4 regions of the Leuconostoc mesenteroides subsp. mesenteroides ATCC 8293 genome follow, and region 1 is predicted to be linked to each of the others. Evidence: riboswitches for the same ligand, from Rfam matches in the RefSeq annotation. Region 1 holds a riboswitch; each other region holds the start of a gene.
What was found. A riboswitch is a leader RNA that binds a small molecule or an ion and turns the genes downstream of it on or off. The one in region 1 is predicted to bind thiamine pyrophosphate.

Region 2: another riboswitch for thiamine pyrophosphate. It lies ahead of tenA (thiaminase II); the one in region 1 lies ahead of LEUM_RS04790 (zinc-binding metallopeptidase family protein).
Region 3: another riboswitch for thiamine pyrophosphate. It lies ahead of LEUM_RS03745 (ECF transporter S component); the one in region 1 lies ahead of LEUM_RS04790 (zinc-binding metallopeptidase family protein).
Region 4: another riboswitch for thiamine pyrophosphate. It lies ahead of thiM (hydroxyethylthiazole kinase); the one in region 1 lies ahead of LEUM_RS04790 (zinc-binding metallopeptidase family protein).

What each region holds. Positions count from the first base shown of each region.
Region 1 is NC_008531.1:977,000-984,386, reverse strand. Features, by position in the region: gene LEUM_RS04815 (LamB/YcsF family protein) at 1-84, opposite strand, end outside; partial or broken gene LEUM_RS04810 (putative hydro-lyase) at 90-737, opposite strand; gene LEUM_RS04805 (acetyl-CoA carboxylase biotin carboxylase subunit) at 873-2,213, opposite strand; gene LEUM_RS04800 (acetyl-CoA carboxylase biotin carboxyl carrier protein) at 2,213-2,614, opposite strand; gene LEUM_RS04795 (hypothetical protein) at 2,967-3,194, opposite strand; gene LEUM_RS04790 (zinc-binding metallopeptidase family protein) at 3,223-3,570, opposite strand; TPP riboswitch at 3,659-3,747, opposite strand; gene LEUM_RS04785 (DUF6622 family protein) at 3,891-4,403, opposite strand; gene LEUM_RS04780 (SDR family oxidoreductase) at 4,861-5,496, shown strand; gene LEUM_RS04775 (Hsp20/alpha crystallin family protein) at 5,658-6,080, opposite strand; gene spxB (pyruvate oxidase) at 6,233-7,387, opposite strand, start outside.
Region 2 is NC_008531.1:1,541,079-1,548,465, reverse strand. Features, by position in the region: gene hisC (histidinol-phosphate transaminase) at 1-350, shown strand, start outside; gene tenA (thiaminase II) at 438-1,142, opposite strand; TPP riboswitch at 1,217-1,319, opposite strand; TPP riboswitch at 1,452-1,541, shown strand; gene LEUM_RS07560 (ECF transporter S component) at 1,664-2,254, shown strand; gene LEUM_RS07555 (ATP-binding cassette domain-containing protein) at 2,268-3,671, shown strand; gene LEUM_RS07550 (energy-coupling factor transporter transmembrane component T family protein) at 3,668-4,336, shown strand; gene LEUM_RS07545 (YiiX/YebB-like N1pC/P60 family cysteine hydrolase) at 4,353-4,877, shown strand; gene nadE (ammonia-dependent NAD(+) synthetase) at 4,972-5,793, opposite strand; gene LEUM_RS07535 (nicotinate phosphoribosyltransferase) at 5,790-7,232, opposite strand.
Region 3 is NC_008531.1:739,683-747,069, reverse strand. Features, by position in the region: gene LEUM_RS03755 (Nif3-like dinuclear metal center hexameric protein) at 1-721, opposite strand, end outside; gene LEUM_RS03750 (tRNA (adenine(22)-N(1))-methyltransferase) at 718-1,407, opposite strand; TPP riboswitch at 1,659-1,748, shown strand; gene LEUM_RS03745 (ECF transporter S component) at 2,067-2,648, shown strand; gene LEUM_RS03740 (thiamine-binding protein) at 2,645-2,938, shown strand; gene LEUM_RS03735 (ATP-binding cassette domain-containing protein) at 2,969-4,342, shown strand; gene LEUM_RS03730 (energy-coupling factor transporter transmembrane component T family protein) at 4,339-4,980, shown strand; gene LEUM_RS03725 (ribonuclease HII) at 4,964-5,725, opposite strand; gene ylqF (ribosome biogenesis GTPase YlqF) at 5,718-6,572, opposite strand; gene LEUM_RS03715 (YozE family protein) at 6,595-6,822, opposite strand; gene LEUM_RS03710 (YpmS family protein) at 6,809-7,387, opposite strand, start outside.
Region 4 is NC_008531.1:439,596-446,982, forward strand. Features, by position in the region: gene LEUM_RS02340 (ABC transporter substrate-binding protein) at 58-1,233, shown strand; gene LEUM_RS02345 (branched-chain amino acid ABC transporter permease) at 1,291-2,169, shown strand; gene LEUM_RS02350 (branched-chain amino acid ABC transporter permease) at 2,169-3,143, shown strand; gene LEUM_RS02355 (ABC transporter ATP-binding protein) at 3,115-3,900, shown strand; gene LEUM_RS02360 (ABC transporter ATP-binding protein) at 3,897-4,610, shown strand; TPP riboswitch at 4,648-4,738, shown strand; gene thiM (hydroxyethylthiazole kinase) at 4,883-5,662, shown strand; gene thiD (bifunctional hydroxymethylpyrimidine kinase/phosphomethylpyrimidine kinase) at 5,655-6,488, shown strand; gene thiE (thiamine phosphate synthase) at 6,481-7,119, shown strand; gene LEUM_RS02380 (NAD-dependent succinate-semialdehyde dehydrogenase) at 7,239-7,387, shown strand, end outside.

The DNA of each region.
Region 1 (7,387 bases):
TTGATGTAAAATTTCACTGTCTAGGCCAATTTTATAATTTCCAAAACTTTCTCCTAAATCTGAGTTAAAATCCACTTTTATCATTTTATTCACACGCTAAGGTCCTTATTTGATATATTAGTAATCAACATGTGTCCTGGTGAATGTGTAATGGCAAATTTTGGTTTCGAAGCCATTACTGCTGCTTGTGGCGTTACACCACATGCCCAAAACACAGGTATTTCATTTTCATTAATGGTAACCGCGTCACCATAATCTGGATGGGCAAGATCATATATACCAATTTCTGCTGGATTTCCAATCTGAATTGGAGCACCATGAACGCCTGGTAACCGATTCGTTACATTAACCGCTGTAGCTATTTGACTACTTTTTATAGGCCTCATGCTTACAACCATATTCCCCGAAAATTTACCCGCTTGCTTTAAGGGAATATTTGTATTGAACATTGGCACATTTGCTTTTTCAGTAATGTGACGAATTTCGATGCCTGCATCGACTAGTAAATCCTCAAAGGAAAAACTACATCCTATCAAAAAACTAACCAAATCTTCACGCCAAAAGTCTACAACGGACAAATATTCGTCAACCATTTTGCCATTTCGATAAATACGATATTTTGGAAAATCTGTAGCAACATCAATGTCATTCCCTAATGTTTGCAACTCTCTGCTTCCTACTTCTGTGACTTCCAGGATGGGAATAGGTTTAGGATTACGCTGAGCAAATAATAGAAAGTCGTATGCATCTTCTCAAGGAAGAACAATTAAATTTGTTTGAGCATATCCTGGGCACATCCCAGCAGTTGGCTTTTGAAATTCGTTATTTCTCACTTTTTTTCTAAATTCTGTTGGTGTCATTTTAAAAATTTCCTATTCTTTCATTTGAAAATCCAACCAGTCAATGTCTGTTTTATTCTTATCTGACATGTAGTCGGGGTGAATAATAATTCTCATCAACAAATCTAAATTTGTGTCCACACCTAATATAACTGTCTCTTCTATCGCTATCTGCAATCTTTTTAATGTCTCATGCCGAGTCATGCCAGTTGCAATAATTTTTACAATCATCGCGTCATAATATGGAGGTACTTTATATCCTTGATACACAGCCGTTTCAATTCTAATTCCTAATCCGGTGGGCAAATGTAATCCAGTAATTGTGCCTGCGGATAGAGCGGACACGCGTGCCTCAATAGCATAATTGTTTTTTGAGCCAATTGAAATGTCATTTATATTTCGACCACTTGCTAATTGAATTTGAGCTGATACAATATCGATTCCTGAAACTTCTTCAGAAATAGCATGCTCAACTTGAATTCTTGTATTCATTTCCATGAAATAAAATTTTCCAGGACCCTGATATAAAAATTCAAAAGTGCCTGCACTTCGATAAGCCATTCTTTTTACAGCATTTAGAGAAACTGCTAACATTTTTTTTCGTGTCGTTTCATCCAGTAAATGACTAGGAGCTTCTTCGATTACTTTTTGATGGTGACTTTGAATCGTACAGTCTCGTTCCCCCAAAACTATGGCATTGCCTAAACCGTCACCTAGGATTTGTACTTCAATATGACGCGGTTTAGAAACAAATTTCTCAAGATACATCCGTGGATCACCAACTGACGCCATGATTTCACTCTGGGCTACCTCAAAAAGCGATTTAAAACTGTCTTGATTTGATACTAGACGCATACCTTTTCCGCCACCACCAGCTACTGACTTTAGCATAACTGGATATCCAATTTTTTTTGCCTGTTTAAAACCAATATCAACATCTTCAAAAAAACTATCACTACCTGAAACAATAGGAACTCCAGCCTCTGACATAAATTGCCTGGCTTTTTCTTTATCACCCATTTGTGCGATAACTTCACTAGTTGGACCAATAAAGACGATTCCCATTTCTTCAACCTGCTTGGCAAAATTAGGATTCTCTGACAAAAAACCATATCCTGGATGAATCGCATCTGCATGTGTGATCTCAGCCGCTGCTAAAATTGCTTTTTGATTCAAATAACTATCTGCAACATTAGACGGACCGATTTGTACTGATTCATCCGCCATTGCTACATGTAATGAGTCTTTGTCTGCTGACGAATATACCGCAACGGTTTGAAATCCTAACATTTTGACAGCACGAATTATTCTAACAGCTATTTCTCCTCGATTTGCAATTAAAACTTTGAAATTGTCTACAAATTTTTCACCCATTACGATAACCTAAACAACTTTTGACCGTATTCAATTGATTCACCGTCTGAAACTAAAATTTCAGCTATTAAACCATCCTTGTTTGCTAAAACATCAGTCATCATTTTCATAGCTTCAACAATACCTACAACTGTTGACTTTGTTACTTTTTGTCCAACAGAAATAAACGGTGTTGACTCTGGGTCAGATGAAACATAGAAAGTTCCGACCGTAGGCGATGTAATATACTCACTAGTAGGTACTTGTTTTTCTGTCTCTGACTCAGCATTCACACCGCTTTGAAAATTGCTAAGAATATTTTTTGAAACACTAATTTTAGAGTCACCATTCCTAAAAGAAATATGGGTCAAGTTATTTTCATTTAAAATTTTCACAATGTAATTAATATCTTCTAGTTTCATCGAATACAACCCTCCTTATGATATGATTAGAATTTATCACAAATTATTATAGTATTCACATTTCCTGTTAGATAATCTAACATAGATTGACCTTTTTTATATTTTTTTGAAATACGAAATTGTACTCAAATAATCGCTACGGACTTTTAATGTCTTATAAAAAAGCTAATTAATATATGGAATAAATTATTTATTTATTTTAATTTTGTTATTAATTAATCTAAAATGAAAAATTTTTAAAAGGGTGCGAGATATTGTCATTACATTATTTATCGAGGGTAAACTATTATAATGCTTTTATCTGTAATTTTCACAGATGCTAAAAAACCATTTGACAAGAAAATTTTTCTCCTTACAATCTTCTGGATATTTCTGACTCGTATTCTTCGTTAGCCTTTTCTTGTTCAACTTTTTTTTGATTTCTTAAGAATTGACGTTCTGCATTTGTCTCAGCACGGATGTCCTGCCGCCACAAACGACTAATTTTATTAAACGAGCCACCCCGCACTGGCATCTGATCACCTATGTGCTTCTTTGTTATATTTGGGTTGACATTGTCGAACCACGGCTTGGGGGTCAATTTTATTTCCTCAGGGCTAGATGCAATTTTAGTTTTGTCTGTGATGCCGCCTTTGTCGCGCTTTTTTACATTGCTTAGTAGCAGAGCATTGCTCATCAGGGTTTAACGAGGCAACATCAATATGTCCATTAATAATCAAGCTCTGATATGTCGAATCACCGTTTTTGGTTCCAACCACAATGTCATCGTTGTCATATAATGCCCATTGATCAATATCAAATCCTAAAGGCCGTAAGTAGTCAGCAACAAAATTTTGAGCCTCACGTGTGTTACGCGCTGGTGGCGCTGGGGTCTCAAAAGCAACCAACTGCTTTACCAATTCTAATAAATCATCTTGCTGCGACGCAATTTGTTGAGTAACTTTTGTTAAATCCATGCTTTACCTCCACAAAAAAAGCACTTTTGCCAGCGGACAAAAGTGCTCAAAAATTGCTTTAAATATGTATTGCTAACCAGTTACTGTTGCATCACACAATTCACTTTCCTCCGCTGGCATTATCCATCTCAGGTTCAAAGGGTTCTTCTCAGCCAATTGGCGCCCCTAGTTATTTACTATTCAATTATTAACCGAGTATATCTTATTTTGCAACCTCTGTCAAAAGACACGCGTAATTAGTTACATGAACCTTTGTTTATGTTTTACGGTTACGATGGTGTAATGAAGCATGATCTTGGGGACTGGAATAGCCCCTTTCACTATGACTTCAAAAATTGTTTCTTTGCCATAAGCGTTTTATAAATGCCGCCAAAGAATAATCCAACTGTGAACCCAGAAACAATACCATAAAAAATGTTGAAATTCATCTGAGTGTAAAGTACTGGATGGATAGCGAGAATAACGTTTAGAATATATTTTACTAGAAAATTGGTTAGCATAATAACTAAAGGTAAGGTACTACCCTCCTGAATTAATTGGCCATCTTCAACATAAAAAGATCGTCGCATATAAAGTAAGTAACTGAACAAAAATCCTAAAATCAATGCTACTAAGTAAAAACTCAGCAATGTATTTGGAGAAGAAAATTTGTTTACTACTGTATTTAAACCCCAAATAACGAAAATAAAAGGCATTATGATTGATCTTCCAATAGAAGCAGGACTGTCATTTATTAATGACGTACCTCGTTTAATTAGTATAATTAAAACAACCCATACCCAGAACGGTGTGTTGTTAATGATTTCGAAAATAAATTTTAGTATATCAGCCATGATGATACTTCCCTTCTTTACATAAATTTTGGTTAGTATGAAATGACAATTTACACAACAAACAAACCGGATCAACAAAATTTCTACATTAGAAATATCTTTCAACACTCAATATCATACTGAAAAATATAACTGTTGAGATAAGAATTACGACAAGAGGTAAAAATACTTGACGACAGGTCAGTGTGTAAATGTAAGTGGTGACCATTTATATGTAAGGGAAAAAATCATCATCTATCTGGAGGGGAAAGTCAAAGGATTATACAATTGTCTCGTCCTCAAAAATCATTCACAAAATCTTTTTATCGTTCTTTCAAAAGTGAACATCGTATTTAATTCTTAAGCCAGTTATTCATTTTCTAAATGAAAGTGCTTAGCAACACAAAAATATAAATTATGTTAAACTCACATATAGTAAGGTATGTTCAAAAATGAGCCTAATTTGAGGAAATAAAAAATGAAAATATTTGTTATTGGTGCTAATGGTCGTGTTGGTCAAGAGTTAATCAAGCACCTGATTAATCAACATCACGAAATTATAGCTGGATCACGAAACCCCGAAAGGACAATGAAACACAAAAATATCACTGCGATCAATTTTGATTTACATGATGATATTGAAACCTTATCTCAAAAAGTTGAAGACATTGACGCAATTTATTTTGTAGCCGGATCGCGCAATAAAGACTTGTTACAAACAGATGCTTTTGGTGCAGTCAAGTCAATGAATATAGCTGAATCGAATGGTGTTTCTAGATATATCATGCTGAGCTCAGCATATTCACTTGAACCTAATAAATGGCATAATCCAGCAATGGCTGATTTGATGAATTATAATATCGCTAAATTTTTTGCGGATAATTATCTTGTGAAACAAACGAAACTTAATTATACGATTTTACAAGCAACTGCACTCGTAGACATACCAGGAACCAATAAAATTAGCTTGAATGATAAGGCGCTAACGAAGAATTCAATTCAAAATGTTGGCGCAACATTAGCGGACATTTTGAATCACAATTCAACAATAGATCAAGTTATAAAAATGAGTGATGGTGATACACCTATATTTGAAGCTTTAGAAAGCATCTAATAAGTCATGAAGTCTTTGATATAAGTGGATGCCCAACATAAAAATGTAATATGCCCAATACAAAAAAAGCTCATCCATCCGGACGAGCTTTTTTACTTGTATCAATTAATGCCTCAACGGCTAATACAAAGGACGAATTAATAGAAACACCGAGTTATAGATCAGTCAATCTTAATATTAGTACTTGATTGTTCAGTTGCTTGCTTAGGCAATTCAACGCGCAATTCGCCATTTGCGAATTTTGCTGTAATCTTGCTTGAGTCCACCCCTGGCAAATAGTAAGCACGGGACACAGATCCGTAGGTCCGTTCACTCTGCAAAATATTACCGTCATGATCAGTGTGATCCTTGAATTCATCACGTTTAGCACTAATCAAAAGTTGGTCATTCTTGTAATCAATGTTGATGTCGTCTTTGTTTACCCCAGCTAATTCTGCAGTAACGGTGAAACGATCATCTTTCTCAATCACATCAGTCTTGATCGACTTTGGTAGTAAACGTTGATCGGACCAAGGATGCATAGCCTGATTCATAAAATCAAAAATATCATCAGAACTAAAACGTTGCATTAAATTGTTTGACATATTTACACCTCCATCAAATTTTTTATGTCTACAACTATGTTATAGTATCGTCTATAAATTTTGTCAAATGATACATACTAGTTAGCATTATAGATTGGATTGGTGGTGGCAAGGTATAAACAAAATGCATTTAAACATCAAAAAGTATCTTGTTAGAAACTGTACTTATTGTCATTACTGTCTTTAATATATTTTGAAGTTAGTCCCTCTGATTCCAAATACTCACGGAATGGGACGAGTTCCTGCGCTTCGTATTTTTCTTTATAAGCATTAACAGTTTCTGCACTATACAAACTTTTATCTAACTTCAATGTTTCAACAGGGATTGGACGATCCTTAGTGATTTTTGCATCAATCACCACGACACGGCCTTTACCATAATAGCTAAGCGCTTCCTGAACGACGCGATCAATATCTTCAATGCGACTTACTGTCAATCCAATCGCCCCTTGGGCTTCGGCTATTTTGGCATAATCAACATCTGTAAAGTCAACGCCGAAGTTGTAGGTGTTAGTATCTTCGTACTTATTTTTGATGAAGCCATATTCCGTATTGGTAAAGACAACATTGATGACTGGTAAGTTGTAGCGAACATTTGTCACAACATCTGGATACGTCATTGAAAAGGCACCATCACCTATCAAATTCCAAACTTGACGATCTGGATAAGTGTTCTTGGCACCAATACCTCCCGGTAGACCAATACCCATTGACGCAAACAATGGTGACGTGCGCCACATATTTTTAGGTGTCATGTGCAAATGACGAACTGATAGCTGTGTTACGTTACCAACATCAATTGAGAAAATAGCGTTATCTGCTGCATGCTCATTAATTGCATTATAAACTTGGTAAGCTTGTAGGTCGCCCTCGGTCTTTTTTTCAAGTTTGGTCATATAATCGCGCCAGTTCTGTATATTTTTAATGTTAGCCTGCCACCAAGGTGATTCTGAAACCGAGGAAACCTTGGCAAGTATTTCATCAATTGCTTCACCAGCATCACCGAGGATGGCAACATCATTTTGATGGCGTTTACCTAGCATTGCAGGATTGTTATCAATTTGGATAAACTTGTCAACGTTACGGAATGTCCCTTCAACTTCTGAAAATGGGAAGTTTGTTCCAACAAATAAGACAGTGTCAGCTTCGAGAACAGCTTCGTTGGCTGGCTTCCACCCTACTCGGAAATTTGAACCAGCAAAGGCCTCAAAGTCCCAGTCAAAAGTTTCAAAGTTTTTACCGGTCGTGATAATGGGCGCCTTTATTTTGCGAGATAATGCTTGTACAGCTGAGCCATGACCCATGGT
Region 2 (7,387 bases), 560 kb from region 1:
GTGCGATGCAAGCAGTTCGTTTACCGTATAATTTATCAACCTATCAGATTGCTGGTGGCACGGCTGCTGTATTAGATCAAGAGTACTTGCAGAAAAATGTCCAACGTTTTCAAGTAGAGCGCCAAAAGTTCCAAGATTTTTTGACTAAAAATAAGTTTAAGTTTTATGAATCACAGGCTAATTTTATTTGGATAAAGGTTGGCGAAACGAAAAAAGTTGGTCAAAAATTATTAGAACAAGGTTTCCAAGTCAACGATCGACTTAATCCTGAGTGGATTCGTATTGCGTTAGGTACACCAGAAGACAATGCTGAATTAAAATTGGCTTTTTTGAAAGCTACAAACAAATAAATTCACGGATACACAAAAATGTTACGTCATTGAATAACGACGCAACATTTTTGTGTTATTAAATTTCACTTCTTTACATCAATAGCCTTACAAAGAGTTTGCCTGATTTAATACATCTTTGAAGCGCCAGTCTTCTTGGTGGTAGGCTTGTTCCCAGAACTGCCATTCTAATTCACAACTTTTAAGAAAAAACTGTGTGGCCTGTTGGCGTTGTTGAGTTGTTGCATTTTCTGCCAAGCGATCTATCCATTCAAAGATTTTGTCAGATAGTGAAACTTCCGGATCATCATCTGTATTATCATAAAAATCAATCCAGCTTTTGAATGGGTTATCATTTGTGTTCGCTTTCTCCTGAACTTGTTTTTTTGCAATTTCATTATAGGTCCAAGGGCACGCCTGAAAAGCAGCTAGAATATTTAATAAGGAGCCGGTGTCAGCCGCACGATACATATGTGATTCGTATAGATATGCTTTAGGTGTTGGCGTGGCGTGTTGCAATGTTTCATATTCGACGCCGGCAACGTCACAAAAAACATGATGGGGATGAATTTCGCTATTTAAAATGAAATCAATTGAATCAGCAAAAAATTTCATTTCATTACGATCAGTTAATTTTGTAATGGCATTGGCATAAATTTTGATAAATTCACTAAGATATTGGAAATCTTGTTCAACGTAAAAAATCAAAGCTTCTCGGGGGACGTAACCGTCCGCGATGCCACGAACAAATGCGTGATCATGAATGGCTGTCATAATTGGTGCAGCTTGGGTGCGCAATTCTTCTGAAAACATAATTTCTCCTAAAATGTTTACATGTCCAACAAAAAAAACTCTCTCTTGACTATAGGCAAAAAAGAGTATCTTTTGTAAAAAGAATACCACTTTCCTACGCTAGTATTGACTAGATCAGGTTCGAAGGGATTGATAAGTAATATCATCTCAGCCAAGAAGGCACCCCTAGTGGACAGCATATATATTTTTTAATGAGATTAGCATAGCATTGAAAAATTAAAATTGCAAATGGTTTTATGGTGTAGCTAATGGGCTAGAAAATTTCTTTGCATTTAAAATTAGAATGGGTTATACTAATTCACGAAGTTAATATTTTATCTGGGGTACCGTAAGGTTGAGATAATACCCATTGAACCTGTCAGGTTAATACCTGCGAAGGAAGAATAAGTTAGATTAAGATGTCTTTTTGATGCCATCAATCACTAAATTCTTTTGTGGTTGGTGGCTTTTTGTATAGACACTTATACTATAAAAGGTATTTTATCGAAACATACAACCTCGAAACAAGAGGAGAGATGTTTATGGAACAAGTAGAAACAGTAACAGCGGGATCAAAAGGGAAATGGTCTTTGCGAGAAGTCATTTTAATGGCGTTGATTGGTATTGCCTTTGGTGTGATTTATTTTATTATGGATCCAGTGTACACAGCACTTGATGCAGTTTTAGTTCCGCTTGGGTTACACCAATACACCATTGCAATCACTATTGGGCCATGGATGATGGCAGCCCCATTGGCTAGTTATTTATTGAAACGTGTTGGTGCGGGATTAATAGGTGAATTGCTTGGCGCCACTGGAGAAGCCTTGTTGGGCGGCTATTGGGGTGTTGCAACACTAATTTCTGGATTTGTTCAAGGTATCGGATCAGAGCTTGGTTTTACTTTGACAGGATATAAAAGCTGGAAAATGGGTTTGATTTTGTCAACATTTACTGGAACATGCGTGACATTCATCTGGTCATTGTTCCACGATGGATATCTACAATTTGATTTTGGTATGCTAGTTGGGTTGTTTATTGTTCGCTGGATTTCAATTGCATTTTTTGCCGGTCTATTAGTTTACTGGATTGTCAACTTGCTAGAGAAGTCTAAATTATTAAAAACAAACCGATAAGGTCAATAAAAGTATGACGGAATTAAAGGCCAATCATTTAGATATTAAATTTGACGATGAAATTATCTTAGAAGATATTTCACTGGAGATTAGACCAGAACAATTTATATTATTAGTTGGTTCATCTGGATGTGGCAAATCAACTTTGATGACTGCCTTAGCTGGGTTATATCCTAAATATGGCGGCGAATTGTCACAGGAAGTGTCTTTGAACCATCAGTCAATTGCTCAAATCAAAGCGAACCATCGCGCTAAAAAAGTTGCCATGCTATTTCAGCATCCAGATCAACAATTTGCCATGGATCGCGTAGAAGATGAATTGATTTTTTCATTAGAAAATTTATCTTTAACTACCGAGGAAATTGATAAGAGAATTAATTCTGCTTTATCAGAGGTAGGAATTGAATCACTGCGACACCGAGAACTTTCATACTTGTCAGGTGGAGAATTGCAAAAGGTTGCTTTAGCTGAAACATTAGCGATGGGTGCAGAAATTATTTTATTGGATGAACCTTTTGCGGCCGTTGATCCAGAGCATCGACATGAGTTACAAGTATTGTTAAAAAAATTAGTTGATCAAGGACATGGTATTTTAGTTTCAGATCATGACACAAGTGGATACGAAAATCTGATAACAGATTTATATCGTATTGAAAATCGACATATAGCATGTATTGATTCTACAGCTTGGTCTCCTTTTTTTAAACAAGATGTAAATGATAGTATTGTTACTAATGATGAATTTAATGAGTCTGTGTTTAGCATGGCACATGTGACGGTAAACAACGGTAAACAATCCATATTGAAGAATAGCAGTTTTGAGTGGGCAAAAGATAAAATCACCTTAATTACTGGACCCAATGGTATTGGAAAATCAAGCTTACTGCTTACTTTTGCAAGATTACACGATTATGAGGGCTCGTTGTTGTATCAAAGGAAGCTACTCGATAAACTTCGTAAAAAAATATATGCTAGGAAAGTTGGTTTAGTATTTCAAAATGCAGCTGACCAATTTTTAAACATTACCGTTTCTGAAGAAGTTGAGCAGGCTAGAGCCCATAGCCATCACGCTGATTATTGGACAAATGAGAAGGTTGACCAGTGCATCCAAAAGTTAAATTTAATAGGTATTGAAAAGCATAGTGTTTACGAATTGTCAGGTGGCCAACAAAAAAAGCTACAAATACTGATTATGTTAATTATTGCACCCGATACCTTGCTGTTAGATGAGCCATTATCTGGATTGGATACGAATTCTATTCAACATGTCATGAAAATCATTAAACAGTCATCAAATGACCTTGAACAAAGTATTATCATGATTTCACACCAAACACACGGCATTATTCAATATATTGATTATCATGTTCGCTTTGATCAAAATGGTTTGAAATATGAAAGTGTAGTTAATTCATGAATGAAACACAAAAATTACTATTAGTATTGCTTATTTCGATAGAAATTGCGTTCACAAAATCAGTTTATCTCAATCTGTTTTTAATTGTTGTTAGTATTTTGATTTTAATAGTGACTAAAAGCCATTTGAAAACTTTTGCTCGATTATTGATTGTATCAATTTTGCCGGCAGTCGGATCATTCACCTCATTTTATTTTTTTGGTACAGGAGACGAATCACAACGATTACATTTTGCACTAGTAATGACCACACGTGTAGGTGCTTATGTATTCATGGGTGCGGCATTTATGTCGACTATGGTTTTGTACGAATTATTACGTTCTCTTGAACAAAATGTCAAAATGTCCGCAACCTTTGTATATGGCATTCTGGGTGCATTGAGTTTTATTCCCAAAATTATAAATTCAGTTAAAACGATTCGGGCAGTGGGGCTGATGCGAGGTGAGGTCTTGAGTTTTTGGTCGCCTAAACTTTATTTTAAAGCCATTAGTCAAGCATTAATATGGTCAAATAATTTAGCGATGGCTATGACCTCTCATGGCTTTGAAGAAGGTGAAAGCCGTAGCTACCACCGATTATTTCCAACAAAAGTTTCTGGGTGGTTAATCATTGGCGTCGTTATGCTACTCATTCAGTACTGTTTATTTGTTATTAAGCTTTGGTAAACAAATGTGTTAGACTATGATTATGAAATTAAAACAAGCAGATTTACTTTTTGTAAAAAATGGACATAGCGATCTGGATGAGGGTATTGCAGAATCAACGGGAAATTTTGTTCATGTTGCGATATTAGCCGACGAAGAAAATGTCATTCATGCAACAGCTGATTCAGGCGTTTGTTTACAATCGCTTCAGCTTTTTTTAGAGAAAAATAAAAGTGCTGATGTTTACCGCACAAATGTTAAAAATACGAAGCGAATTATTATTAACGCTAAAACGCATTTGGGTAAACCCTATAACTTTTCTTTTCAGCCAGGTACGAACAGCTTCTATTGTTCACAGTTTGTAGTGACAGCCTTTGAAGACTTTGTCAAATTTAGTGAACAACCAATGTTTTTTGGAGACAGACGAAAACAAATTTCTGACTTTTGGGCTGCTTACTATAAGGAACTAAACGAGCCGGTGCCAGTCAATGTTTTGGGAACAAATCCTAATGACATGTCTCACGATCCGCAGTTACATTATGTTGGAAAAATTGACTTATAATTTAAATTAGTAAATACTAAAAAAGCCACAATATATAATGATATTGTGGCTTTTTTAAGTGTTTATAGGGGAACATAACAATCAAATTTTAGAGTTAATAGAACCAAGTGTCATAAATAGTGATTGGTTCGTGACGCTTTTGTTGCGTTGTCAGATACATCTCTTCTATTCGTTCGGCATCGGTGTTTGCAACATCTTTGCCTTCCAAATAATCGTCAATGACATCGTATCTAACACCCAGCGCAACTTCATCAGGCAACTGTGGGCGTTCATCCTCAAGATCTGCAGTAGGTACTTTGTCGTATAGATGCTTTGGGGCGTGTAATGCTTCGAGAAGCTGCCTTCCTTGTCGTTTATTTAGACGCCACAAAGGGTTAATGTCTGTGCCGCCGTCACCATACTTGGTGAAGAAACCAGCTACGGCTTCAGCTGCATGATCAGTTCCGATAACGGCACTATTATGCTCGCGAGCAACAGCATACTGGGCAATCATACGTACTTTTGGTTTAATTGAACCGCGACTCATGTCATCAACGGTTAATCCACCAAGACGCAGTGAACCTACCAGAGCATCGGTTGCATCTTTGATATTTGTTGTTACTGTTAAATCAGGTTTGATAAAATTGAGTGCATCTTGGGCATCGTTTTCATCTTGTTGTTCACCGTATGGCTGCCTAATCGCAACAAATTCGAACTTTTGATTCGTTTCTGCTCGTAGTTCAGCAATAGCAAGTTGGCCAATTTTACCAGCAAGTGTGGAGTCTTGACCACCACTTACTGCAATAGCTAAACCGGTGTAAGCACTGTGAGTGAGATATTGTTTCAGAAAATTCACAGAGCGCTTGATTTCAATGTTTGGGCCAATAACGGGCTGAACGTGCAGATCAGCAATTATTTTAGATTGTAAAGGTCTCATTTGGTCATCTCCTGTATATTGTTTCGAATGTCATGAATTAAATTCATTTTAGCATCATATAGCTTTTGAGATAAGTCAACAGGATAGGTTTCAGGATTCAGTATACGTTTGTATTCATCCCATAGATCGTTTAACGAATGTTTGGCGTAGCTTTTAATTGTAGTAATATCAGGCAAATCATAAATTAGGTCACCCTCAACAAAAATATCATGTAGCATCGGTTGTGCATCGAAATTTTTAATGTTTTTAGAAATAACAGGATGATTGGGATCAAACATGTGCAAAGTTTCCAATTGGCTAGGATTTTCATCATCGAAAGTCAAATAATCACCTTCAGATTTGCCATCTTTACTATCTGTTATTCGCCAAACTTGCTTTTTTCCAGGGGTTGAGATTTTTTCAACGTTGTTTGACAATTTAATTGTGTCATCGCCGTCGATACTAACCATCTTGTATACCGCACCTAAGGCAGGTTGATCATATGCTGTGATTAATTTTGTGCCAATTCCCCAGACATCAATTTTTGCACCCTGAATTTTAAGATTTAAAATGGTGTTTTCGTCTAAATCATTTGATGCATAAATTTTGGCATTCGTGAATCCTGCTTCATCTAACATGATACGAACTTTTTTAGAAAGGTATGCCATGTCACCTGAATCAATTCGAACCCCTTGAAAATTAATCTTATCTCCAAACTCACGGGCTACTTTGATAGCGTTTGGAACACCAGATTTTAGTGTGTCAAATGTATCTACTAGAAAAACAACATTTTTATGTGTTGCTGCGTAGGCATGAAAAGCATCATAATCGTTGTGGTAAGCTTGAACAAGCGCATGAGCATGTGTGCCAGAAATAGGAATATTGAATAGTTTTCCTGCACGAACATTAGATGTAGCATCAAAGCCACCAATAAAAGCAGCACGGGTACCCCAAAGCGCAGCGTCCAATTCCTGAGCACGACGTGTACCAAACTCTAATAGGGGGTCACCATTTGTTACACTAGCAATACGAGCCGCTTTAGTAGCAATCAATGTCTGAAAGTTGATAATATTGAGCAGTAAAGTTTCCAATAATTGAGCATCGACCAGAGGTCCTTCAACTTGCAAAAGCGGTTCATTGTTGAACATCACTTCACCCTCATAAGCCGAACGTATTGTTGCAGTCAAATGCCAGTTTTTAAGGTACGTTAAAAATTCAGTGTCGTATAGGTCTAATGATTGTAAATAATCAATATCGTCATCAGTAAATTTCAGTTGATTTAATATTTTGACAATTCGTTCTAAACCACTGAAAATAACATAGCCATTATTGAAAGGCATTTTACGGAAATAAGCCTCAAAAACAACGGGTTTTTGATCAATACCTTGTTTCCAGTAAGTATAAATCATATTAATTTGGTACGCATCCGTATGGAGCACCAGTGAGTCATCAGAATACATGTTCAAGTCCTTTCCTTCCATTATAACAATATTTTTTAGTTGTTACTTAAATTAATAAGTATTAATTATATGTCAATTTGATTGTAGTTAGATACTCAAATATTTAATTCTTGTAATAATTTTACGAGATGATTAAATTTTATAATGGCTTAATT
Region 3 (7,387 bases), 240 kb from region 1:
ATTCTTTGACCTTATCAACCATTTTTTCGTTAGCAATAGCTTCCATATGATGATCAGGATCAATCACAATAAAATTTGAAGCCAAGATGTCATGCCCAACGTGATAGTAGACATCGGCTGTGACGTAGGCATCAGCTCCTGCTTGTTGCGCAACCCGCCACCAACGGCCACCATCTCCACCTAGCACAGCGATCTTTTGAATTGGCTTTGTCACATCTTTAGCAATAACACGCACTGCTTGAACATGAAACAAATCACGAATTTTCACAGCGTATTCTTGTACAGAAATTGGTTGCTCTAATTGTCCGATCCTGCCAAGACCAGTTTTCTTATCTACATTTGGTACTAAAGGCACTACATCTTGAATACCAAGTGCCTCGGCCAACCAATCATTCATGCCACCTTGTGCACTGTCCATATTAGTATGTGAAGCATAAACAACGATATGGTGTTGAATCAAATCTGCATACATTCGATTTTGAGGCTGTGATAAGTCTAGATTTTTCGCCGGGAAGAACATGACCTCATGGTGTGCCCATATAAAATTGACCTGATTATCAATTGCTTCTTGAACCACTTCTGGACGAACATCAAGGGCTGTCATTACTCGATGTACAGGCTGTTTAGGATCACCAATTTGCAGTCCCGTGGGGTCACCCTCCTCAGCTAATTGTTTCGGCGCAAAAAGTTCAATCTTGTCAATTAACTCTTGTGCAATCACTTGATAACCTCCTGAATTTGCTGATATTTTTTTTTCCAATCTTGATAAATGGGTGAATCAGCTTTTCCAGCAAATTCAAGATTTTCAAAAATTGTGTCGATACGATCCAATTCTTTCTGCCATTTAGCAACAAAAACTGACGTTTTTCTCTTTCGCAAGACAGGACCAAATTTTTTATCGAGGCTTGATAAACTTTGGGTGCCCTTTGTTGCAATCATAATTTCATAAAAGTGGTTATCCTCTTGTTCAATAACCTCGTCGTTAATTTTATACTGATGATTGTTTAGCCACGTTCGCACAATGTGCTCATCAGTATTAGGTTGTAGTATAAGCGTTTCAAAACGTTTTGCTCTTGAAAATCCCGCTTCTAATATATCTGTAATTAAGACACCACCCATACCAGCGATTGTGACCGTGTCAATATGATCCTCATCTTTAATTGCCGCTAATCCATTCGCCAATCTCGCCTCAAGTTGTGTGGTTAACGCTCTTCGAACAATTTCGTGCTGCGCATTTTCGTAAGGTCCTTTAGCAACCTCACCAGCAATCGCAAACGATATTTTGTTATTGATTAATAGATTAGCAGGTAAATAGGCGTGATCAGAGCCAATATCGGCTAACCTTGCGCCTTTGGGTACAAATGAAGCCACAGCTGCAAGCCGTGGTGAAAGATGAATACTGTCCATTTTCTATCCTTAGAGTTGTTTTTTTTACTCATTTTAGTATAACAAATAAGTCAATATCTCGCTGATATCATGTACTTTTAATTAATAAAGACCACAAATTATATCATACTCAAATTTCATAATTAAAAACATTAGAATGTTAGAAAATATAACATAATTTTGGGATTAAATTCTATTGCATACGAATAGTTTGCACGATAATTTGTCTTGTGTTACACTCTAGGCGTGAGCTTTTCACAAATAACTGAAAACACCAAAATCTGGGGTGCCGTCGCGCTGAGATAAAACCCATCACACCTGATCTAGTTAATACTAGCGTAGGGAGATTTACTTGAAAATGTATTAATGAACTGACATATCTTGACGGTACTATGTTTTGTAACGTTATCACTATAATATATGACGGTACTATGTTTTGTAACGTTATCACTATAATATATGATGATGAAATAACACAAGTTTGTTAAGTAACGTTTCTGCATTGAGATCATGACCACAATTTTTCAAGCCAGTCTTCCTTGTGAAGTCTGGCTTTTTCTAATTACACCCGATTTTGCGGTGATTTCGGTTACATCAATTATTAACCAATAAGTCATGTAAACAGTTGTATAGCTCATGCACCTATTGGTTAATATCGGAAATTTTAGGAGGTTTTGCAAATGTCTGCAAACAAATGGTCACTTCGCGATGTTATCTTCATCGCACTAATCGGTGTTTTTTTTGGATTTATATTTTGGGCTTGGGCATTTGGTTATAATGTCATCGCTGCCTTTTTAACACCATTTGGATTAAGCGCATATGCTAATGATGCAACATTGGGTCCTTGGCTAATGGCTGGTCCGATGGCTGGGTTCATCTTACGTCGTCCTGGCGCATCAATTATAGGTGAAACACTTGGCGGCACAATTGAAATGGTGTTTGGCTCTCAATGGGGTGTCATGAACGTTGTTTCTGCATTAATCCAAGGGTTTGGTACCGAACTTGGATTTGCTGTATTTGGCTACCGTCGTTGGGACAAAACGAGTTTGTCAATGTCTGTCATCACAGTTACCATTGTGACGTTTATTTGGGACCTGTTCCGTAATGGTTATGCTGACTACTCATTTGGTTTGTTGATTGGATTATTTATTACTCGCCTCATTTCAGCAGCTATTTTTGCAGGAGTTATCGTTTACTTCACACAAAAATTAGTTGCTAAATCAGGTATCCTAGAGGTCAATAAAAACGAGGTGGTCTCATGATATCAAGTATTGCGGTCCAAGTATTGCCGATGACAGCTGACACAGAAGAAGTCATTCGCATAGTTGATCATGTGATTGCTTATATTGACAAGAGTGGTGTCAACTATCAGGTAGGTGCTTTCGAATCAACTCTCGAAGGTGATTACGATCAACTAATGGATATTTTAAAAAATTTGCCCAAGGTTGCAGCAGAAATTAGTGACATCCCTGTCATGGTATACAGCAAAATAAACATGGCTACAGATTCTGATGTTTTAACCATTGCAAAGAAAACAGATAAATATAAATAAGCGGAATTTCCGCGTACATAGGGAATTATTATGGTTACTCATTTAAAACATATCAGTTTGTCATATGGCAATACAAAAATACTTGATGATACCACCATGTCAATATCTCACAATAGTTTTAACCTGCTAATTGGTCCCTCTGGCTCTGGAAAATCAACCCTTCTCCGAATATTTGCAGGATTATATCCGCAACTAAAAGGTGAAGTACTTGTTAATGATCAAGCAGTTACCACATTACCGGCTAACGAGAAAGCCAAAGTCGTCGGTTTTTTATTTCAAGATCCAGACACCCAATTTGTTATGAAAACGCCACTGGATGAATTGATTTTCACTTTAGAAAACTTGCAAGTTCATCCTTCTGATATCAAGCAACGTGCAACGCACGCTCTAGAATTTGTTGGTATTTCAGACTTAACTCATCAAGACATTGACACCTTATCAGGTGGTGAAAAACAAAAAGTTGCATTGGCTATCATTGTTGCAATGCAAAGTGATTTCTTATTATTAGACGAACCTTTTGCAAATATTGATAGCCAATCTCGCCAAGACCTATTAGCTAAATTGAAAGATTTGCAAATACAGGGACAAACCACTATATTAATCACTGATCATGATTTACATGGGTACGAACCACTTGTTGATCATGTGTGGGAAATACACCACAAAAAAGTAGCAACTGTTAGTAACTTTCAGAATCGTATTTTACCGGAACAAAATGTCCACCTGCAATTACCTAAAGAAGGTGTTTTGCAATTAAAAAATTTTGAACTTTTAGTGGGGCAACGTCAATTAATTAGTATTTCTGATTTACCTTTGGCTCCCGGTGGAATTACGCTCTTTACTGGAGCAAATGGCACAGGCAAGTCATCCCTTTTCAATGCGCTAACTCGACTAAAATCCTACCAAGGTGACATTTTGTATATAGATCAAAATATCAAAAAATTTAATGCTGCTAAATATGCAAAACAAGTAGCATTGATCTTTCAAAATGCAGAACGGCAGTTTTTACGAATGACGATTCGTGAGGAAATCGCGTTGAGCATGCAACATGCGCAACAACCAGAAAAATGGTCCGAAAACGTAATTACTCGTTACTTAGAGCGCTTAAATTTGGATGGGCTACAAGATCATGTCGTTTATCAGCTCTCTGGCGGGCAAAAGAAAAAAGTTCAACTCTTGGTGATGTTAATTGTTGGCACACCAATATTATTGTTAGACGAACCTATTGCTGGTCTGGACACAGATTCCGTTCGGGTTGTAGGCGAAATTTTACGAGAAATCGCAGATAATGGACGGCAACGTTTTATTATTATTAGCCACCAACTAGATCAGCTACGCCCAATCATTGATTATCATTTGCATCTATCTAATCGAACTTTACAATATATGGAGCATTTTTTATGAATCCAAGTGTTAAATTTCTACTTATACTTATCGTTAGCATCGAACTAACTTTTGTCCTTAATTATCAAGTCAATGTTGTTGTAGCGATTATTGCTGGTATTTATCTTGTTTTTTCAAAACTGTCTTGGAAACGTTATTTGCTATTAATTGCCATGCCTATCTTGCCTGTCTTAGGTGCATGGACATCATTTACAACTTTTGGTTCCCATGAAATGGCAATTATCATGATGACTCGAATTGTTGCCTACATATTCCTAGGAGCGGCTTTTTCGTTTACAACTGACATGATCTTGCTTCTAGACACACTCGAACAAAAATTTCGTGTGCCAACCACTTTTGTCTACGGTCTTCGCGGTGCATTATCCTTTGTGCCCCGTGTTAAACAAGAAGTCCAGACTATCCGAACGGCAGCTTTAATGCGTGGTGAATCTTTAACATTTTACTCACCACAATTATTTTTCAAAGCTATTTTGGTCTCACTCCGGTGGTCAACTCGTTTAGCAGAAGCTATGGCCTCACATGGATTTACCGAAAATGCTGAGCGGACACACTTTAACACAATTGTAATCAAAAAAAGAGACTGGATGATGGCAATCAGTCTCTTAGTCATATTACAGTGCATCATAATATATCTTTAATGGGTGCAAATGTTTTACGATGAATCGGTGTAATGCCGATTTTTTTTATACCCTCAAGATGTTCTTTTGTACCGTATCCAGCGTTTTTTTCGAAACCATAACCAGGATATTTTAAACCATAAGAAGCCATTAGGCGATCACGTGTGACCTTTGCAATAATACTGGCTGCACCTATAGAATTACTTCGTGCATCTCCTTTAATTAAAAATTCTTGCGGCAAATCTAAATCTAACCGCATAGCATCTATTAATAAAGCTTCAGGTATAGGAGCCAACTGGTTGACTGCTTCGGTCATCGCAACACGTGCTGCTTCATAAATATTAATTTCATCAATAATTGAGGCTTCGACCCTGCCAACACCTATAGAAATTGCTTTTTCTATAATTTTGTCGTACAACTCGTCTCTTTTTTTTGCAGACAGTTGCTTAGAATCTATGACATCTAAAACATCAAAATCATGCGGTAAAATAACAGCTGCCGCAACAACTGGGCCAGCTAAAGGCCCCCGACCAACTTCATCCACGCCAGCAATTAAGTCGTAGCCTTGCATCCAGTACTGACGCTCAATATCAAAACGAGATAAAAAATGCTCGCGTTTTTCCCGCAACATCACTTGCTTTTTTTGCCAAGCCTTCAATGCATTTTGTACACCAACACGCTTATCTTGTTGCCAAATTAGCAACTGCTCGTCATTAGGAGATGTGTTTTTGAGTTGTAATTTAATATTTGCAATTGTGTCAGTCATTTTTCGTCTCAATTAAATCAAGTGTAAACGCCCCTAGTTTATTTTTTCTAAGATCATTTAGTATTCGTTCACTGGCCTTGTCATAATCGTCTTTGAATCCTAATTTGCTTGTGATGGATAATAAAACATCTACATTTTCTTGATCAAAAATATTGTCGTTCAAATGATATCGCTCAATAATGGCCTCTGGTCGATATTCTCGAAAAAAGTTGATCAAAAATAGCGCAGCATCATCTTTGGCAAAGATTGTATCTTTCACCGCTCCTGTTAATGCTAATTTCATGCCGATGTTTTGATCTTCAAACTTTGGCCAGAGCACCCCAGGAGAATCCAGTAATTCTAATTTTGTTGGTGTTTTTAGCCAAGCAATTTTCTTCGTTACACCTGGTCGATCCGCCGTTGGCGCAACATTTTTCATTACCAAGTGATTCAATAATGTTGACTTACCGACATTTGGCACCCCAGAAATCATGGCGCGAATAGGCTGATCTTGGATACCTTTTGCTAGTTGTGCTGCTTTTTTTGCTTCAACTGCTCGTCGGGCTGCTTTAGTCACTAATTGCGGAGTTCTTGGGTCACGCGTGTCGAGCACAAGTACTGTGTATCCTTGTGCTTCAAAATGTTTTTTCCATGCCCGTGTTTGATCAGGATCTGCCAAATCAGCTTTAGTCATAATTAACAAACGGGGTTTATTGCCGATTAACTTATCCACTTCCGGATTACGTGAGCTTTCGGGAATACGGGAATCAACCAGCTCAAAAACAACGTCGACTAGTTTTAAATTTTCCCGCATCAAACGGAAGGCTTTGGCCATATGGCCTGGGAACCATTGAATTATTTGTGCCATTAAACATATGTCCTTTCTAACATTAACGCTCAGCGTTGTATAGTGACCACGCTTCATCAAATGTTGTCATACTCATTAAATAGGTTGTATTCTCTTCTAAGTACTGTGACAATTCATCAAAATCACTACTTTGTTTTGGAAATGACGAATCTAAAAAGGCATTGTTTGCAAATTGTTGCACTTCATTGGCTGCCATAGAATTACGATTTGTCATTAACCAATTGTAAAATGAACGATCACTTTTTCTCATTAGCAAGACCTCCTTGGAAAACAAACTGATCTGCTTTTATATTAATGACCTTTGCTTTAAATTTAATGCCTTGCGTTGTGGGTAACTTACTCATATCAATGAATATTTGCTTCTTCTTCGGTACGATTGTGACGTATTCAGGCGCATCGTAACTTGATCTAACGTAACTCATCACAGTTTTAATTGGCAACGATAGGTTACCAATTGCTAAAGATTTCGCCTGCATAACGATGTTCCCATTAGGCGTTAATTTGGCATCTAGCGCCATGCCAAAATTAAATTTTTGGCCCAAAAGTTTGGCGCTACCATACATCATCACGTCATCCCCAATTTTAAAAGTATAGCCACTGTTATCTGTATCATTAAGATAATGAGCAACTAAGGCATTGATTTGTTTTTTATTTAAGGATACATCAAACGTCGCGTCCGATTTACTGATCTTGGATACATTGTCCTTAATTTTTACTGGCCCGCTAGCTTCATTGAAAAGCCAGATTCCACCTACCAATAATATAGATATTAGACCCCAAAAAAGCCAGAACCAAATTGGCTTTTTCTTTTTGAC
Region 4 (7,387 bases), 540 kb from region 1:
CATGGGTTTTTTGTTTGTGAAAAGAAGGAACTGAGAGAATAAATTGGAGAAGAAAGAATGAAAAAAATTGTAATTATCGGCGCTGCGTTTATTGTTGCTATTGGTGGTATTGTTGCATTTGGGGTAGTCAATAAGTCTAGCAAAGCATCAACATCAAATGTGATCAAAATTGGGGGTGTTTTTGATACATCTGGTGACGCTTCCTCATATGGAAAAGCTGAGCAAGATGGTGCTAACTTTGCTACAAAGCAAATTAATGCTAATGGTGGTGTTAAAGTTAACGGAAAAAGCTATAAGTTTAAAATCATTAACAAAGATGCTAAGACGGACAATACTGAAACTGCTTCGGTAACAAGTAGTTTGATTAACAAAGAAAAAGTCAGTGCTATCGTTGGTCCCGTGATTACCTCTGGTGTTCAAGCAGCAGTGCCAGTGGCAACTCAGGGTAAGACGCCGATGATTTCACCAACTGCTGGTGCAGACAACATTACTTTGCAAAAGAATGGGAATGTTCAACCTTACGTATTCCGCGCACAATACAAAAATTCTTTTATGGGTACAAAGATGGCACAATTTGCCACAGAGACTTTAAAAGCTAAAAATATTGTGATTTTCCAGGACAATTCTTCCGATTACGGTACTGGTATCACATCTGCATTTAAAAAAGCCTTTAAGGGTAACGTCGTAGATGTTGAATCTTATCAAGAAGGGACGAAAGACTTTCAAGCAGTTTTGACAAAAATTAAGGATAAAAAGTTTGACGCAATTGCAATCAATGGCTATTACACTGAGGGTGGCGCAATTTTGAAGCAAATGCGTGATATGGGGATTGATGTGCCGGTTATTGGACCAGATGGCATTGGTGATCCTAAAACGGCTGAAATTGCAGGAAATAAAAATACAAGCAATGTTTATTACGCGGCACATTTCTCAGTTGATGCACCAGCTACTAAGGTTTCAGCACCATTCGCCAAAGCTTATAAAAAGGCTTACGGCAAGTATCCATCACAATTTACAGCTTTAGCTTATGATTCAGTTCGCATGATAAAAGCAGCTATTGAAAATGAAAATTCAACTAGCAAATCGGCAATTACTAAGGGATTGGCTAACTTGAAAAATTTTGATGGTGTAACTGGTAAGATGTCAATTGACAAAGACCACAATCCTGTCAAATCAATGGTTATGGTCGGTATGACTGATGGTAAAGAGTCATCTGCCGTAGTTGTTAAGTGAACACGTTTTCTAAGAAACGTATGAAACTAATGCGTTTGATAATATTTTGAGGTTAAAATGACTACTTTCATTCAGCAATTAATCAATGGTCTTATGCTAGGCAGTGTCTATGCGCTACTAGCTTTAGGCTATACAATGGTCTACGGTATTATTAAATTAATCAATTTTGCACATGGTGATATATACATGCTCGGTGCGTATTTTGGCTATTTTTTCATCAAGGTTTTACATTTGAATTTCTTTATAGCGTTAATTCTCGCAATGGCAGTAAGCGCCATTATTGGTGTGGTCATTGAGTATATTGCCTATCGACCATTGCGTCATTCTCCAAGAATTGCGGTTCTTATCTCCGCTTTAGGCATCTCTTTTTTACTAGAAAATGGCATGACTTATTTATATGGGTCAGATCAACGTTCATTTCCACAGGCGATTAAGACAGTACAATACCACTTTTATGGTATACAAGTTTCAAATATTCAGTTGATTATTGCTGTAACTTCAATAGTTTTGATGCTGTTATTAACTTACATTGTTAAAAATACAAAAATGGGTCGTGCGATGCGAGCAGTATCCGCAGATCCAGATGCAGCGTCATTAATGGGCATCAACATCAATCACACAATTTCATTTACATTTGCAATTGGGTCAGCATTGGCGGCGGCTGGTGGCGTTTTGATTGGATTATATTATAACAGTATTGACCCATTGATGGGTATGACTCCTGGGTTGAAAGCGTTTGTTGCCGCGGTTTTGGGTGGTATAGGCATTATTCCAGGGGCAGCAGTAGGTGGTTGGCTAATCGGTATATTGGAAACAATGGTTCAAGCGACAGCTTTTTCAGATTACAAAGATGCGATTGTGTATGCAATGTTGATTGTCATATTGCTTATTAAACCGACTGGTATTTTAGGGAAAAACAAGCGGGAGAAAGTTTGATGGATCAAGCGCATATTAAATACACGTTATCATGGGCATCTTTGGCTGCAATGGGGTTCATTTTGATATTCGTAGCTCAAATGCTTGGCCTTATTGGTCATTATGGCATCACAACGATTGTACTTATCGGCATTAATATCATTGCTGCACTGGGACTTAATCTAGTGGTTGGTATTTCAGGGCAGTTTTCGTTAGGGCACGCTGGATTTATGGCTATCGGTGCTTACGCGACAGCATTAGTTATGGAAGTTGTTCCTGGTATCATTGGCTTTATTTTGGGAATGGCTGCAGGCATCGTAGTCAGTGGCGTAATTGCCTTAATTGTTGGTATTCCAACTCTGCGTTTACGTGGTGATTATTTGGCTATTGCAACATTAGGGTTTGCTGAAATTATTAGAATTGTCATTATGAACTTGAAAATAACTAACGGACCAGCTGGTATTTTTGGCATCGCACCTTTTGTGAGTTGGCAATTAGTTTATATACTAGCAGTTATAACATTGATTATTGTGGTCAACTTTGTTCGTAGTATGCCTGGGCGAGCCATTATTGCCGTTCGTGATAATGAAATTGCTGCCGAATCCTTAGGAATTAATACAACTAAGTATAAGGTAATTGCTTTTGTGACAGGGGCATTATTTGCTGCTATGGCTGGTAGCTTACGTGCAAGTTTCATCCAATCTATTGCGCCTAAAGACTATGCTTTTATGCAAAGTATTATGATCTTAATTATTATTGTGATAGGTGGGATTGGCTCAATGAGTGGGACAGTTGTGACAGCAATTGCGTTAGGTGTGTTAGACACAATGTTACAAAATTTTGGTTCCTTGCGTATGGTCATCTACGCTGTTATTTTAATTGCTGTGATGCTGGTTAGACCTCAAGGTATTTTTGGTAGTCGAGAACTTTCATTAAAGAAATGGTTATTTGATGAAGGAGACGGACATGGCTCAGACAATACTGAAAACGCGTGATTTAAGTATCCGTTTTGGAGGTGTAACTGCTGTTGATGGTGTTAATATTGAAGCTGCCGAAAATGAGTTAATTGGTTTAATTGGACCAAATGGTGCGGGTAAAACCACATTATTTAATTTACTAACAGGTGTATATTCACCTAGTGAGGGAGAAGTACTCCTATTTGATGGTCAGCAGTTAGCTAATGTCAATCGTCAATCTCCTGCAAAACGTGCTCGATTAGGCGTTGCGCGCACTTTTCAAAATATTCGCTTGTTTGAAAGTCGAACAGTATTAGAGAATGTTATGATTGCTATGAATTCTAGTACTCAGGCACATGTATTCAGTTCATTGTTTCGTTTACCTTCATTTTATAAAAATGAAGAGCAACTAAAAAACGAAGCTCGTAAGCTGCTAAGTATTTTTGATATGCTGGAGGTACAAGATACGCTGGCAACAAACTTACCATATGGGCAACAACGACGTTTAGAAATTGTGCGGGCATTGGCCACAAAACCTAAAATCTTATTTTTAGATGAGCCAGCAGCTGGTATGAATCCACAAGAAACGGCTGATTTAACACGTTTAATTAAACAAGTTCAACAAGAATTTAAGATGACAATTATTTTAATTGAGCATGATATGAACCTTGTTATGGCTGTCAGTGAGCGATTATATGTATTAGAGTACGGTAAGTTATTAGCCAGTGGCACACCATTAGAAATACAGCAAAATGCCGATGTGATCCGTGCATATTTGGGAGAAAATAACGAATGAGTGCATTACTGACAGTTGAAAATTTAAACGTAAGTTATGGTGCCATTAAAGCGGTACAAGATGTTAACTTTGTGGTGAACAATAACGAAATCGTATCACTAATTGGTGCTAATGGCGCTGGGAAAACTACAATTTTACGTACGATTTCGGGCTTAGAAAAACCCACTAAGGGACGTATTTTATTTGAAAATCAAAACATATTGACTATGAATTCAGAGCGAATTGTCTCAAGTGGAGTTGCTCAAGTGCCAGAAGGACGTCGCGTGTTTTCTGGCATGACTGTTCAAGAAAACCTACAGTTGGGTACTTTTACTCGAGGCAAGGGTATTAACTTGAAAGATGAATACACACTTATTTACGATCAGTTTCCAATTTTAAAGGAAAGACGTAATCAAGATGCAGCGACTTTATCTGGTGGTGAACAACAAATGCTAGCCATGGGTCGCGCATTAATGGCAAAACCAAAATTGTTATTGTTGGATGAACCTTCCATGGGCTTGGCACCGCTATTTATTGAGAAAGTTTTTGATATTATTAAAAATGTTAATGCACAAGGAATGACAGTATTAATAATCGAACAAAATGCGAATCAAGCGCTAAAAATTGCGGATCGCGGCTATGTTTTGGAAAGTGGAAAGATCACGATGACAGGTACGGGAGCAGAGCTACTTGCATCAGATGACGTGCGCAAAGCATACTTAGGCGGTTGATTATTCATATGGATTCAGGTACACTGAAGTAGAATTAAATAAATATCTGGGGTGCCCAAGCTGGCTGAGAGATACCCATTGAACCTGATTACGGTAATTCGTGCGAAGGAAGATTATAATAATGAACTATTCTAGTGTATAAATATGCCTATTTAGCCGTTAACTAATCTTTTCTGATAGTTAGCGGTTTTTTTATTCATTAATGTTAATTTTTAAAATTAATGAAGATATTTGTTTAAAAACACGAAGCCAAACAAAAAAGGAATTTAATCATGAATATTACAGACATTAGAACGAAATCACCTCTTGTCCTGACTTATGCAAATTTTGTTACACCACAATTTGTAGCTAATGTAGTTAATGTTGTTGGTGCCTCACCGTTAATGAGTCGCGAGCTAGCAGAATTTAAGGAATTAGCCGGAATTGCCAATGCGGTGATTATTAACACAGGGACGCTTCAAAAAGTAGAAATTAACGATATTATTAAACTTTCTCAGGAAGCATACCAATTAGGCAAGCCAGTCGTATTAGATCCGGTTGCTGTATCAGTTCCATTTAGGTCTAAAGCCATTACACAATTTTTAGCATCTGGTCATGTTGATGTTATTCGTGGCAATGCAGCCGAAATTGCTTGGTTTGCCGATATTGATTTTGCTAGTCAAGGTATCGATGCTACTGGAAAAGGTGACGTAATTGAAATTGCACAGCGTGCCGCCAAAAAAACAGGTGCAGTGATTGCGCTAAGCGGGGCTTGTGACGTTGTCAGTGATGGTCAATACACACAAACACTTGATATAAATGTTGAACAATTATCTTCTATTGTAGGTACAGGAGATGCCTTATCATCATTAATTGGTGCGTTCATTGCCGATGGGCTAAAGGTTCCTAATGTGATGAATGCAATGGCTACATTCAAACTTGCTGGACAAAAAGCCGCTACAAAAACGAATCAACCAGGTTCTTTTACAAATCAATTATTAGATGAATTATTTGTTATTGATAATATCGATGTTCAAAATTTTGTTAAGGAAAGTGTGCTGAATCATGGTTAATAAAACACCCCAAGTTCTAACAATTGCTGGTATGGATAGCAGTGGTGGCGCTGGAGTTAGCGCGGATCTAAAGACGTTTGCCGCCCAAGGTGTTTATGGCGCTAATGTTATTGTTGCTCTAACAGCACAAAACACAATGGGTGTACAGCAAGTTTCGATGACTTCACCATCTATGATCCATGCCCAATTAAAATCAGTGGCTGATGACTTAAAAATAAGTGCTGTAAAAAGTGGCATGCTTGGTGATGTGCCCACAGTAGAAGCAGTGGCTGAATTTTTACAACAAGCAGATTTTGGTAACTATGTATTAGATCCTGTAATGGTTGCCAAGGGAGGCGCTCACTTATTGAGTGATGAGGCCATAGTTGCTATTAAGTCTAGTTTGATACCGCTGGCAACGCTCATTACGCCTAATATGCCAGAAGCTGAAGTCTTAAGTGGGTCAAACATTACTAACCATGAAGATGTGATGCAATCAGCTTCAAAGATACAACAATTAGGAGTTGAAAACGTATTATTAAAAGGTGGACATGCCTCCGGGAAAGATGTTTATGACTATATTCTATTGGCTGATGGTAGTCATTTTTGGCTTAAAAGCTCACGGGTAGATACAATTAGAACTCACGGGACAGGGGATACAATTTCTGCGGCCATTACTGCTCGTTTAGCTTTGGGAGATGATATGAAAACGGCTATTATTCGTGCAAAAGCTTATGTTGATGCTACCATTCGTGAAGGTATCGATGTTGGGCATGGGCATGGACCGCTTAATCACCAGGCAAGAGTGACTGACAGGCATTTTCCAGAGGTACTAGAAAATGTTTGATCCGAGCATATTAGTAAATTATTTTGTATTAGGAACTCAGGACACCAATGGAGAGAGACATTTTTTTGAAGTCTTAGAGGAAGCACTGCAATCGAAAATCAGTGTGTTTCAATATCGAGAAAAAGGGCAACTGGCTTTAAGTGGATCAGAGAAATTACGAGTAGCCAAAAAAGTCCGGCAACTAACAGCTGACTACCATGTACCATTGATTATTGATGATGACATTCAACTAGCACATGAAATTGATGCAGAGGGTGTTCATTTTGGGCAAAAAGATGGCGATATTATCAATAATATTCAATTAGCTGGGAATCTAGCTGTTGGGGTATCGGTGTCTAATGACAGCCAATATAAAAGAATAGAGAATATTAAAGGGATTGATTATATCGGAATTGGTCCTGTTTTTGCGACGGTAAGCAAAGCTGATGCAAATCCAGAGATTGGGGTTGAAGGTTTAAAATATTTGACAAGCAAAAGTAAATGGCCAAGTGTGGCAATCGGTGGAATATCGGAAATAAATTTGTCATCAGTTTTATCTACGGGTGTTAACGGTGCTGCTGTAATCAGTATGATTAGTCAAAGTGCAAATATAAGCGCTACCTTAAAATATTGGCGTTCATTACATTTATAAATAATGTGTTTTGCTGAAAATATCACAAACAAAATATACTTTGCGAATGAATAATGGTGTTATAGTAGGGGTGTTTAGAACAGAAATGTAATTTGTTAATTGAAGAAAGGTCGAATAAAATGAGCTATCAAACAATTAATCCCTTTAACGACGAAGTTATTCAAACATTTGACAATCATGATGACGCTTATGTTGAGAAGGCCATTGCCGAAGGTCATGCACTGTATAAAAAGTGGCGCAATGACCCGGCTAGTAGTCGCGCAGAGAT